DNA from 3 places in the Desulfomicrobium norvegicum genome. Region 2 is predicted to be linked to each of the others. Evidence: predicted binding sites of a transcription regulator. Region 2 holds the regulator's gene; each other region holds the start of a gene.
The links. Region 2 encodes sigma-54, which starts transcription at its own class of promoters, with help from an activator protein. Its sites were predicted from a motif close to CTGGCACGGNNNNTGCTT; they were not measured.
Positions count from the first base shown of each region.

Region 1 (3,987 bases), on a different contig from region 2:
CAACGCGGACATCGCGATGTATCAAGCCAAAAGAAGCGGCCGTAACAACTACGAGATATTCACCCCAAGCATGAGTCCGAGTTCCAGTTGCACCATGCGCAAGTCCGCTGAGCTGGCGCTGAAGCGCGCTCTCGACCACGGCGAATTCATCTTGCACTACCAGCCGATGGTGAATTTGGAGAGCGGCGTCATCACCGGCGCCGAGGTCCTGCTGCGCTGGAAGCGTTCCGATCATCAGCTCAACTTCCCGGCTCAGTTCCTCACAGTTGCCGAGAGTTGCGGGCTCATTCTGCCGATTGGGCAGTGGGTGATCCGTGAGTCCTGCAGGCAGGCGCAGGCGTGGTTGCAGGCGGGGCTTAACCTGAGCCGGATCGCGGTCAATGTCTCGGCGGTTGAATTCAGCGACAGGAATTTTTTGGCTGGAGTCCGCGCCATCCTGCGCGAGACAGGACTGGATCCGCGTTTTCTGCAAATTGAAATGAGCGAAAACGGCCTGTCGCGGGATTCGCAACAGGCTCTGCCTGCCTTGCATGCGCTCAAGAACCTCGGCGTGCAGATTGCCGTGGACAACTTCGGCACAGGGTATGGCAGTTTGAGTTTTTTACGGGAATTTCCGATTGGTACGGTCAAGATCGACAAGTCGTTCGTGCACAACATCGAGGCCAAATCGGGCAAGGCAGTGGCCACGGCCCTCTTGGCGATGGCGCGGGGCTTTAATCATCAAATCGTGGCCGAAGGCATTGAAACGCAGACGCAGCATGCCTTCTTCAAAAAACATCATTGTGCCGAAGGACAAGGATACTACTTGGGTCGGCCAATGGCCACCGAAGCCTTCGCGGCACTCGCCACTCAAAGAAATCCCTCGTACCCCCCCCCCCCCCCCCAAAAAAAAAATCCCCCCCCCTGGTGGCTTATCAGGGAGGGGTATGCTCAACTCGTGATTTCGTTGCCTGGCAACGCAATGAATGACGGGGTTGCTTCATCGTTAGCAAGGAGAGGCATCCGCCATTTGTCCGCGCCGCCGGCTATGTCACGAGTATTTGCCGGAACCTGGAACTGTTTTTCATGATTGGTCTATCATGTTCCATGCCAAAAAGTGGTTTCGCTGACCGCGATCCCCGCCGAGCGGAAACCAGGCGTTTCTGTGCGACCCTTTGGGTGCTTGACGGCGTCTTTTGAGGCCTTTGGCGCGGTATGCACGTCTCCAGGATCCAGGGCCGACAGGGCCTCGTCGACCCAGGCTTGTTACCGCATTGCCGTGAACGGAAAAAAACGATGCCTCGTATGTAAATTTTTCCGACAGTGCCGAACGTGAAGTCTTACAACTCTTCGAAATTTTTCTGATGTGCACGACTTCAGGGTGCGTAGGTATCATGTAATACATTGTATGGCCGTGCCGATGCGGCTCGGGCTTGCTGGTACGTTCGTTGCTTAATGTGATGGGGAAATGTGTTCATTATCAAAGTTTTCAATCAAGATCGCGCACTGGATGCTTGAAAATATACAAAACGCCTCAAGGTAGGACAAACCATGTCGACGACAGAACAAAAAATCAGAAAATGGAAGCGTCACGCCTGCCTGTTTCCCTGCGGTATCATATGCGGGAAGAAAAAAGACACGATCGTATTGGGTCGTATTCTCAACATGAGCAGGCAAGGGTTTCTCATAGAGACGGATTGCGCCTTCAACGTTGGCGATGTCTTGTCGATCATCGCAAGTCCCGGAAGGGAAGTGGATGGCTATGATTTGAGCGACAGCTATCAGGGCCACGTCCGCTGGGGCCAGACCGACGAATCCTCGCTCATGGGCACGTATTCCGTTGGCGTGGAGCTTGCCGTTCCCATCGCTTCTCCGGAAGTGGACGCGCAGAAGTCGAACTGATCTTTGCGGTGCATCACACGAAAGGGCTTTGCACATGTGAAGTTTTGGCTGGCATACTCAAAGCTTCCGGGGATTTTCGGATTGTGTTTGCTGGCGTGTAAGTTTGCCCCGGAAGTATGTCGAAAAATTTTACAGTTTATGTTTGTTTTGAGAATTTTTTGTTAAATAATATTGCAATATACAGTAGTTATGTTTTGGCACGTTTGGTGCTAAGTTGTGAGAGAACGACATAATTATTTAACATCGGAGTACTACTGTGAAGAAGAAACTATCAGCAACATGTCTGGCGGTGGCATTCATCTTTTCAGCAACATTTGCTTCCGCAGCGCTGGTGACACAGTGGTCGTATGTCAATGATGCTGTTTTTATCGATTGGAGCAACGAAGATGCCAATCAGGATTATATGGCGCTGAGTCCCGACGGAAGAAAGCTCTCTTGGGGAGTGCCATCCGTTTTTTCTAAAACAGGATTGCAAAGTTATCTTGTGATCGACGGTCCTGTCGGGGGAAACGATCTGATGACTTCTGGGTCCGCTGTAGAGGTAGTGTCAATTACACACTTTAATTACTTGATGAGTTCATCATTTCCTAATCTTGCGTACGGGAAAGTTGAGGCTAATGTTGAATTTACACCTTACATTCCTGCTGGACAGCCTCTTCCTGTCGAAAAAACATTTCTTGAATTTCTGTTCTTTGAGACTCCAAACAGTAATGTTGCAACGCCCATGGATATCTTCGTTCTCACCGATCCGGGCGCAACCAGCGGCGCATTCGACTACGATGGTTATACATACAACTTCTCCTTCTTGAGTGACGGCTTCGGACTCCTCACGGGCGCCTATCATGATTACATTGTCAGTCAGCTCGGTGTGGATACAGACTATTATGGCTGGCTTGCAAACGAGGACGGCAGCACGTCGGCGCAGTTCTACCTGGGTATCTCGGTGGCGCCAGTCCCCGAACCGGCCACCATGCTTCTTCTTGGCGCCGGCCTGCTTGGCCTGGGCTTGGCGGCGCGACGGAACAGGAAGAATTGATCACGCGCTTTCGATCATCAGAGAAAGGCCGGGGAGCATGAGCTGCCCGGCCTTTTTTGCTTCCGCGTCCATGCGCGTGCTCTTCAAGGGACGCTGAACTGGAAATGGACCGGCGTAACTGCGGCTGTTTGTTGCAGATTGTGCATGATTGCATGCGAACCGGAGGAGTTTTTGGTGCCCGCGTATCCATGAGGGAGAGTCTGCAGATGGAGATATTGCTGGCCATTGCCGCGATTCTTGTTTGTCAGGGCATGCAGGCCCTGGACGATTTCATGAGCCGGGTAGGGGCCGTCTCCCTGGCCCACGGGATGCTGCTCGGCTATGGTCAGATCTATGTGGCGAAAAGCATCGTCGAATGGGGCGGGTCGAGCCTGGGCTGGATTGTCGTTGTCCTGATCTGCATCGCGAGCGTGGCCGTGTCGCTGTACAAGATCCATCGCTTCGGGAGTCGATGGGTCTTTGCCTTCAATTTCGGAGTTTTCGTCGGCCTTCTTTACGGTGGAATTTCGCTGATGTGAGGTTTGACTGATGGAACCTGCCGAACCATCTCCCCTGAATTTACCAAAACCACCATTTTTCCGTGTTCAGCACAAATGCGGCCAGGGCCAGATTGGTCACTGCGTGAGCCAGGACGCAGTGCGCCAGACTCCTGGTTCTGTAGAGCAGCCAGGAATAGGCCATGCCGGCCATGATTCCGGCGAGGATGAAATGATGGGCCAGGCCGAAGAGCACGGCTCCGACCAGAAACGAAATCCAAGTGAACGTCCCGAGCGGGACTTTGGCGAAATCAGGGTTGATGACGTAGCGCAGAATGAAGGAACGCCAGAAGATTTCCTCCATGATCGGGACAATGAGCACGGCGCTGCCGATGCGGACGACGGTCATGGCCAGGCGCAGGTCCGGGTTCGAAAAGACGCCGGGATTGAAGCCCGGAGGTTCGCTCAGCGCTCCGAAGGTCCAGTCCATGTTGATCCAGAGCGCAAAGACCGCCAGGCCCAGTGCGATGCTCCCCACAGTCTGGCCGCGTCTCTTCAGATCGGCCCAGCGCAGCTCCGTGTAGGCCCGCCGAC
Region 1 is NZ_FOTO01000001.1:405,014-409,000, reverse strand. It holds gene BMZ24_RS01840 (putative bifunctional diguanylate cyclase/phosphodiesterase) at 1-1,069, shown strand, start outside; gene BMZ24_RS01835 (PilZ domain-containing protein) at 1,531-1,881, shown strand; gene BMZ24_RS01830 (THxN family PEP-CTERM protein) at 2,138-2,917, shown strand; gene BMZ24_RS01825 (hypothetical protein) at 3,124-3,435, shown strand; gene BMZ24_RS01820 (CAAX prenyl protease-related protein) at 3,476-3,987, opposite strand, start outside.
Region 1: a site for sigma-54 is predicted at 2,076-2,093, ahead of BMZ24_RS01830 (THxN family PEP-CTERM protein). Genes of this name have one in related genera too.

Region 2 (3,987 bases):
CCGGTCAAGATCACTTCCGACACCATGACCTACACCCAGAAAGGGGACCAGGTGATCTTCACCGGCTCCGTGTACGTCATTCGCCAGGACATCCAGCTCTGGTCCGACACGCTGACCGTGCTGCTGGAAAAAAAGGACGGCGCCAAGAACGCCACCCAGGGCGTGCCCGACGAGCAGGGAGCCATCAAGAAAATCATCGCCAAGGGCAACGTGCGCATAAAAGCGGACAAGGGTCGCACCGGCACCTGCGGAAAGGCCACCTATGAAGCCGACAAGGACCTTCTGACCATGGAAGACAGCCCCATGCTCATGGAAGGCGCCAACAAGATCCAGGGCGAGGTCATTAAGCTCTACATCAAGGAAAACCGCAGCGAAGTACTGGGCGGCAAGGGACGGGTCGAGGCCATCTTCAACACTCCCGCCGGCAAGCAGGGGCTTGGGCAGTGACCACCCTGACCGGGCAGAATCTGGCCAAGCGCTACGGAGCCAGGGATGTCGTGCGCGACATTGAACTTGACGTGAGCCAGGGCGAAGTGGTTGGCGTCCTGGGGCCCAACGGGGCAGGCAAGACGACCACATTCTACATGCTCGCGGGCATCGTGCGGCCCACGCGAGGGCAGGTCCTTCTGGACGGCCAGGACATAACCCGCTGGCCCCTGCACAGACGGGCCCGCGCGGGCATGAGCTATCTGCCGCAGGAAAGCTCCATCTTTCGCAAACTGACCGTGCGTCAGAACCTGCAACTGATTCTCGAATTTTCGGGATTCTCGCGGGAAGAGCAAAAGCGCACGGCGGACAGGCTGCTCGATGAACTGGGGATCACCCGCCTTGAAGGGCAGCTGGCCGCCTTTCTGTCCGGCGGAGAACGCCGCAGGCTGGAAATTGCCCGCGCCCTGATCCAGAATCCGAAATTCATCCTCCTGGACGAACCCTTCGCCGGCATCGATCCCCTGGCCGTGGACGACATCCAGGCCATCATCCGGGACCTTCGTGACAAGAACATCGGCGTGCTCATCTCCGACCACAATGTTCGCGAAACGCTCCAGATCTGCGACCGTGCATACCTTGTCCACGACGGCCGCATCATCCTGAACGGCAGCCCGGAAGAGATCGTCGCCGACCCGGGTGCGCGCAAGGTTTACCTCGGTGAAGGATTCAGCCTCTAGCGGACACGATTTTCCAAGGATTGCCAGGGCCTAAGCTTTATGGCAGATTCGTTACTGGGTAGTTTTTTAGCCTGCAATCCTCTGACACGGTGAAACCAAATCAATTATGGGCCTTGAACTCCGACAAAACCTCAAGCTGACGCAGCAGCTAGTCATGACACCGCAGCTGCAGCAGGCCATCAAGCTGCTTCAGCTCTCCAGATTCGAGCTTCTCGAAGCCGTTCAGCAGGAGCTGCTTGAGAACCCTATGCTTGAGGAGGGGGTCAAGGAAATTTCCGAGGAGCACGAAATCCAGGCTCCGGCCGAAACACGCCCGGAAGTCTCCTACGAAGACGCGGAACTGATGCGCAACGCGGACTGGGAAAACTACCTCGGCGATTTTTCAAGCACCGCCAAGCAAGTGCAGTTCAAGGAGACCGAGGCCCTGGAGGAGATGATGTCCTACGAGGCCAGGCTCTCGGGCAAGCCCTCCCTGGACGGTCATCTGCTGTGGCAGCTGTGTCTGTCCAACATCACCGAAGAAGAGGAGATGATCGGCGAGGCCATCATCGGCAACCTCGATTCCCAAGGCTACCTGATGAGCACCGCCGAGGACATCGCCTCCGAGACGCTCTCTCCCCTGGCCCTGGTGGAGTCCATGCTGCATCGTCTGCAGCGCTTCGATCCCGTGGGCGTGGCCGCGCGGTCTCCACGGGAATGCCTGCTCATCCAGCTGGAAATGCTGGGCCAGGACGATCCCATCCTGCTTTCCCTGGTGGGGGATCATCTCGAAGACATCGAGAAGCGACGCTACAAACCGCTCCTGCGCAAGTTCAAGATTCAGATGGAGGACCTCAAGGCCTATCTGGACATAATCCAGTCCCTGGACCCCATGCCGGGAGCCAGTTACGGCAGCGAGAGCACCATATATGTCAGCCCGGATGTCTTCGTGTACGAATACGAAGGGGATTTCGTCATCGTCATGAACGACGACGGCCTGCCCAAGCTGCAGCTGAGCCCCTACTACATGGACGACATGCACCTCGCGGTCAAAGGCCCGGACCGTGAATACCTGCATGACAAGATGCGCTCTGCCATGTGGCTCATGAAGAGCTTGCACCAAAGGCAAAGAACATTATACAAAGTGGTTGAAAGCATTGTCAGGTTTCAGCGGGGGTTTTTCGAACACGGCGTGACCAAGCTCAAACCGCTCATCCTCAAGGATGTGGCCGACGACATTGAAATGCACGAATCCACGGTCAGCCGGATCACCACGAACAAATACGTGGCCACCCCGCACGGCATCGTGGAACTGAAATTTTTCTTCAATTCCGCGCTGGAAATGGATGATGGAACTCAGGTCGGATCCGAATCGGTCAAGGCCATCATCAAGAAAATGGTCAGCGAGGAAGACCCGAAGCACCCCTACAGCGACGAAAAAATCGCCGCGGTGCTGAAAGAACGGCTGGACGTGAACATCGCCCGGCGAACAGTGGCCAAATATCGCGCAGTGCTGGGGATCGATTCCTCATCCAAGCGCAAACAGGTTTTTTGACATCCCGCCCTTTGGGCCGCCCCTTCCGGACGGCAAAAAGGGCTGACCCTCAACAATCGAGGAGGCTTCCATGAGGATTACCTTCAATTTCAAAAACTTCGATCCTTCCGACCATCTGCGCAAATACGCCAAAGACCGCTTCGGCAAGCTCGCCAAATTCACGGCCGGCACCCCCGACGCTGAACTGCAGGTCAATCTCGAAGTGGAGAAATTCCGGCATATCGCCGATATAGTGCTGACGGGGAAGAACGTACATATCTCCGCCCGCGAAGACAGCGAGGACATGTACTCCACCGTCGACCTCGTCTGGGACAAGCTTGAGGCCCAGATGCGCAAGGTCCGCGACAAGGACAAGAGCCGACGCAAAGGCGGCAGCGACAGCACCCGCATGGACGCCGGGAGTTTCGAGGACGACGCGGATGCAAAGCGCAAGCCGGTCATCCAAAAGACCGACGACTTCTCGCCCAAACCCATGATCGTTGAAGAAGCCGCGCTGCAGCTTGAAAGCACGGACAACGAATTCCTCGTGTTCCTCAACGCCGAAAGCGAAAGGATCAATGTCATTTACCGACGCAAAACCGGCGACTTCGGTTTGATCGACCCCGGGGTATAGGGAATGAAGCTTGCTGAATACCTGGACAAGGATTTGATCATCTCCGACCTCTCGGCCAGGACCAAAACCGAGGTCCTGGCCGAACTCGTTTCGACGCTGTCGGCCAAATATCCCGATCTTGACCCCAAACGCGTGGCCCAGGTCCTCATGGACCGGGAAATGCTCGGGACCACCGGCATCGGAGACGGCATCGCCATCCCTCATGGCAAGCTGGACAGCATCGATCAGGTTCTGGTCATCGTCGGCCGCAGCCACGAAGGCGTGGATTTTGCCAGCCTGGACCACAAGCCGGCCAGCATCTTTTTCACGGTGCTGGCTCCCTCAAGCGTGGTGGGCCTGCATTTGAAACTCCTGGCCACGGTTTCCCGCCTGCTCAAAGACGGATCGTTCCGTCAGGCCTTTGCCGACTCCCCCGGTCAGGACGGGTTGTGGCAGCTGCTGCAGACCGTCTAGCAAGAACGTATTCGGAGAACTCCCATGCAGCCTCAACCTGAACAGAAAAACGTGGTCATTGTCTCCGGCATGTCCGGTTCAGGCAAAAGCACGGCGCTCAAGGTCTTCGAAGACATGGGCTTCTTCTGCGTGGACGGACTTCCGGCGCGCATGGCTCCGGCGCTCATCGAACTGTTCTTCAACTCCTCCGCCAAAGACTACCCCGGGCTGGCCATGGGCAT
Region 2 is NZ_FOTO01000023.1:6,387-10,373, reverse strand. It holds gene BMZ24_RS18905 (LptA/OstA family protein) at 1-447, shown strand, start outside; gene lptB (LPS export ABC transporter ATP-binding protein) at 444-1,166, shown strand; gene rpoN (RNA polymerase factor sigma-54) at 1,273-2,700, shown strand; gene hpf (ribosome hibernation-promoting factor, HPF/YfiA family) at 2,771-3,313, shown strand; gene BMZ24_RS18885 (PTS sugar transporter subunit IIA) at 3,317-3,766, shown strand; gene rapZ (RNase adapter RapZ) at 3,791-3,987, shown strand, end outside.

Region 3 (3,987 bases), on a different contig from region 2:
GTTGCCCGTATTCTGGAAATCGCCCTGCGAAAATATCTTGTGCACGGACACGGGCCGCACGCCCATGCCGACCTGCATGCCCACGGGCAGGCGATCGCCTTCCTGGTTTGAAGAGCCCGCGATCTTCATGTTCTGGTACATGAGATCCTCGAACTCGGCCCTGTTCTTCTTGAACCCGGTGGTGTTCACGTTGGCCAGGTTATTGGCCGTGACATCGAGATTGAGCTGCTGGGCAATCATGCCCGAGGCGCTGGTCCATAAAGCGCGAATCATATCTTCTTCTCCTTGCGGGATCACCCGCGCCCATCCTGCGTCCCGCGATCAGGTCGCGGGCGGCAAGCCTAGGGATATTATCTGGGCGCACCGACCTCTGCGATGGCCTTCTTGTCCTGCTCGAACGAGCCGCTGATCATCTTCTGGTAGGCCTCGAAAGCACGCATGGCCTCGATCATGTTGACCATCTCCGAGACCACGTTCACGTTGGCCGCCTCCAGAAAGCCCTGCTCCACGGTGGAATCCTCGGCCGGGATGGCCTGTGCCTCCGCACCCGGGCGGATGCGCAGCAGGGAATTGCCCACCTTTTCCAGAACGCGAGGGTCCTCGACGCGAACCAGATCGATGGTATCGACAAGTTCGCCGTCAACGGAGAACCCGCCGTCGGCGTCAACCAGCACGGCTCCCCCTTCCGCTATCTGCAGGGGGCCGCCCTGGCCCAGGAGCTGATTGCCGTGGGCGTCCACGACAAAACCCTCGGCCGAGCGATGGTACACGCCCTGACGGGTCAGGAATTCCCCTTCGGGCGTCTGGACCCGGAAAAAACCGTCCCCTGCGATGGCCAGGTCAAGCGGGTTGCCCGTGCTCTTCATTGGTCCCTGGGACATGTCGATGACCGCCTCGGAAATCCTGGGCTGCGCCAAAAGATTGGGCTGCGGCCAGGGTACCTTCTCGTTCAGAGTGGTGTTAGGGTCGACCATGTCATGGGCATAGCGGCGAAAGGTATCCCGAAAGGCCAGTTTTTCGCTCTTGAAACCCGTGGTGTTCACGTTAGCCAAATTATTGGCGATGCTATCCAGTCGATGTTGCTGTGTAAGAGCCCCGAATACGGCGCTATAACTGCTGTCTTGCATGGGGGGTCCTCCTTGGTAACGCTCATTGAGCAAATACCAGGCCACTTGAAATGCATGATCGCCGGGTTCACAAGGGCCACGGGAAAAAAACACTTGACTGCCATCCCCCCACTCATGCAAGGGAAACGGTTGCAGAGCGGGTGTAGCTCAATGGCAGAGTACAAGCTTCCCAAGCTTGGAGTCGCGAGTTCGACCCTCGTCACCCGCTCCACTCCTGTATGTGGTCATACTGATTTTCGGTAGCTGATGGGGGTGGGCCTTTTCGTGGTCCACCTTTTTTTTTCCGATAGGCTTATAAGATGGACAAAAACGAAATACACGCGCGGCTCATGGAAATGGTGACTCCCCTGTGTCAGGCCCGGGACCTCGAAGTCTGGGGCATCGACCTGCTTTTCGCGGCCGGGGGACGGCACAAGATCGTACGGGTCTATCTGGACTCCGAACACGGGGTCGGCATCGACGAATGCTCGGAGGTCAGCAGACAGCTGAGCCTGGCCCTGGACGTGGAGGACATCATTCCCGGAGCATTCACACTGGAAGTGTCCTCGCCCGGCCTTGAGCGGCCGTTTTTCTCCTTGGAGCAGCTGCAGGCCCATGTGGGGCAGACGGTGCGCATCCGCATGGAAAACCCGCTTGAGGGCAGAAAAAATTTCAAGGGGCGTCTGCTCGGTGTCGAACCGCCCATGTTTACGCTGACCGACGACAGCAATACATTTGAATTGAACTGGGACGATGTGGGCAAGGCCAACCTCGTCTACGAGCCCTTTGATCAGGGCAAGAAACGATAAATTTCGGAATACGGCGGGTTGTTTCCGCACGGAGAACGGAGGACGTTCATGAATTTGGAACTCAAAAAAGCCATCGACCAGATCAGCAAGGACAAGGGCATCGACCGTGAAATGCTGATCGACACACTGGAAGAAGCCATTCGGGCCTCCGTGACCAAAAAATACGGTGACAAGATGGATATCGAGGTCACCTTCAATGAAGAGACCGGCGAGATCGAAGTCTACCAGTTCAAAATCGTGGTCGAAGAGGTCGAGGATCCCGACACGGAGATTCTCATGGTCGAAGCAGTCAAGCACGACCCCAACGTCGAGCTTGACGACGCCATCGGATTTCGCCTGCAGGTCGAGGATCTTGGCCGCATCGCCGCCCAGAGCGCCAAGCAGGTCATCATCCAGCGCATGCGCGACGCCGAACAGGAAATCATCTTCGAGGAATACAAGAACCGCAAAGGCGAGATCGTCAGCGGCATCATCCAGCGTCGTGACCGTTCCGGCTGGATCATCAACCTCGGCCGGACCGAGGCCCTCCTGCCCAAGGACAAGCAGATCCCGCGTGAACGCTTCCGTCAGGGCGACCGGGTCGAGGGACTCATCATCGACGTACGCAAGGAAGGACGCGGGCCGCAGATCATCATCACCCGTTCCGATCCCGAGTACATGACCGCCCTTTTCCGCCGTGAAGTGCCCGAAGTGGCCGACGGCACCGTGAACATCATGGGCGTGGCCCGTGACCCGGGCCTGCGCGCCAAGGTCACCGTCCTGTCCCAGGATTCCAACGTCGACCCGGTCGGCGCCTGCGTCGGCATCCGCGGCTCGCGCATCCACAGCATCGTGCAGGAACTGCGCGGCGAGCGCATCGACATCGTGCTCTGGAGCCCGGACATCGCCACCTACGCGGCCAACGCCCTGTCCCCGGCACGCATCTCCAAGATCGCCATCGACGACGAGGAAAAATCCCTGGAAGTCGTGGTACCCGAGGATCAGCTGACCCCGGCCATCGGCAAGAAGGGCCAGAACGTCAAGCTCGCGGCCAAGCTTCTGGGTTGGAAGATCGACATTTTCACCAACAGCCGCTTCAACAAGGTGCACAAGAACCGCCACCTGCTGGAACAGCTGGCTAGCGCGGCCCAGGTCTCCGTTGCGGACTTCACCGAAGCCGGCTTCGATTCCCTTGAAGCCATGGCCGCCTGCACCAACGAGCAATTGCTCGACATCCAGGGCATCAGTGAAGAAAACATCGGCGCCCTGCGCGGAGCATTGAACCTCCTCATCAGCCAGAACCGGGAAGAAACCCCGGAAGAATCCGAGGAATCGGAAACAAAAGGCGCGGTCGAAGGGGAAGATGCTGATTACGCGGACGGAGACGAAGCATAGATGATCCCAGCGGACGACAAGACCGCCTGCGCGCAAGGGCCTATACGCATGTGCGTGATTTGCAGGCAGCGCTTTTCCAAAGAAGAACTATATAGATTTACCTGCCCTGTTCACGGAGAGCTCACTCTGACCGCTGACAGCACCGGAAAAACACCGGGACGGGGTTTTTATCTTTGCCGCGATGCGGCGTGCCGGAACAAATTCGAGCGATTCAAGGGCTGGCAGAAGAAATGTAAGGGGGTTGGGCATGTCCACTAGATTGCGGGTGAGAGACCTTGCCACGGAGCTTGATATCTCCAGCAAGGATTTGATGACGTTATTGCGGGAACTCAAAATCCCGGCCAAGAGCCATATGAGCAGCCTGACCGACGAAGAAGTCGGACAGGTCCGCAATCACCACCAGAACCGGGCCGCCGCGCCCCAGGTCGTGGACACGCGCGCCACCTCTGGCGTCATCGTGCGCAAGCGGCACAAGGTCTCTGCCGCCGAGGCCGAAACCCCGGAAACGGACGGCGAAGCACAGCCCAAGGACGGAACTCCCGCCGAGACCCCGGCAGAAGCGCCAGCCAAGACTGTGACTGAAACGACCGAGGCGACCGAGAAGTCCACGGCGCGCAAGCCTTCGAGGGCGGTCATCGTCACCCCGGCGCGCATCATCGAGGAAGTCTCCAGCGCCAAGGCCGCGCCCGAGGAATCCG
Region 3 is NZ_FOTO01000001.1:662,128-666,114, forward strand. It holds gene flgG (flagellar basal-body rod protein FlgG) at 1-273, opposite strand, end outside; gene flgF (flagellar basal-body rod protein FlgF) at 351-1,127, opposite strand; tRNA gene BMZ24_RS03010 (tRNA-Gly) at 1,264-1,338, shown strand; gene BMZ24_RS03015 (ribosome maturation factor RimP) at 1,427-1,915, shown strand; gene nusA (transcription termination factor NusA) at 1,964-3,289, shown strand; gene BMZ24_RS03025 (YlxR family protein) at 3,338-3,547, shown strand; gene infB (translation initiation factor IF-2) at 3,537-3,987, shown strand, end outside.
Region 3: a site for sigma-54 is predicted at 1,155-1,172, ahead of flgF (flagellar basal-body rod protein FlgF). Genes of this name have one in related genera too.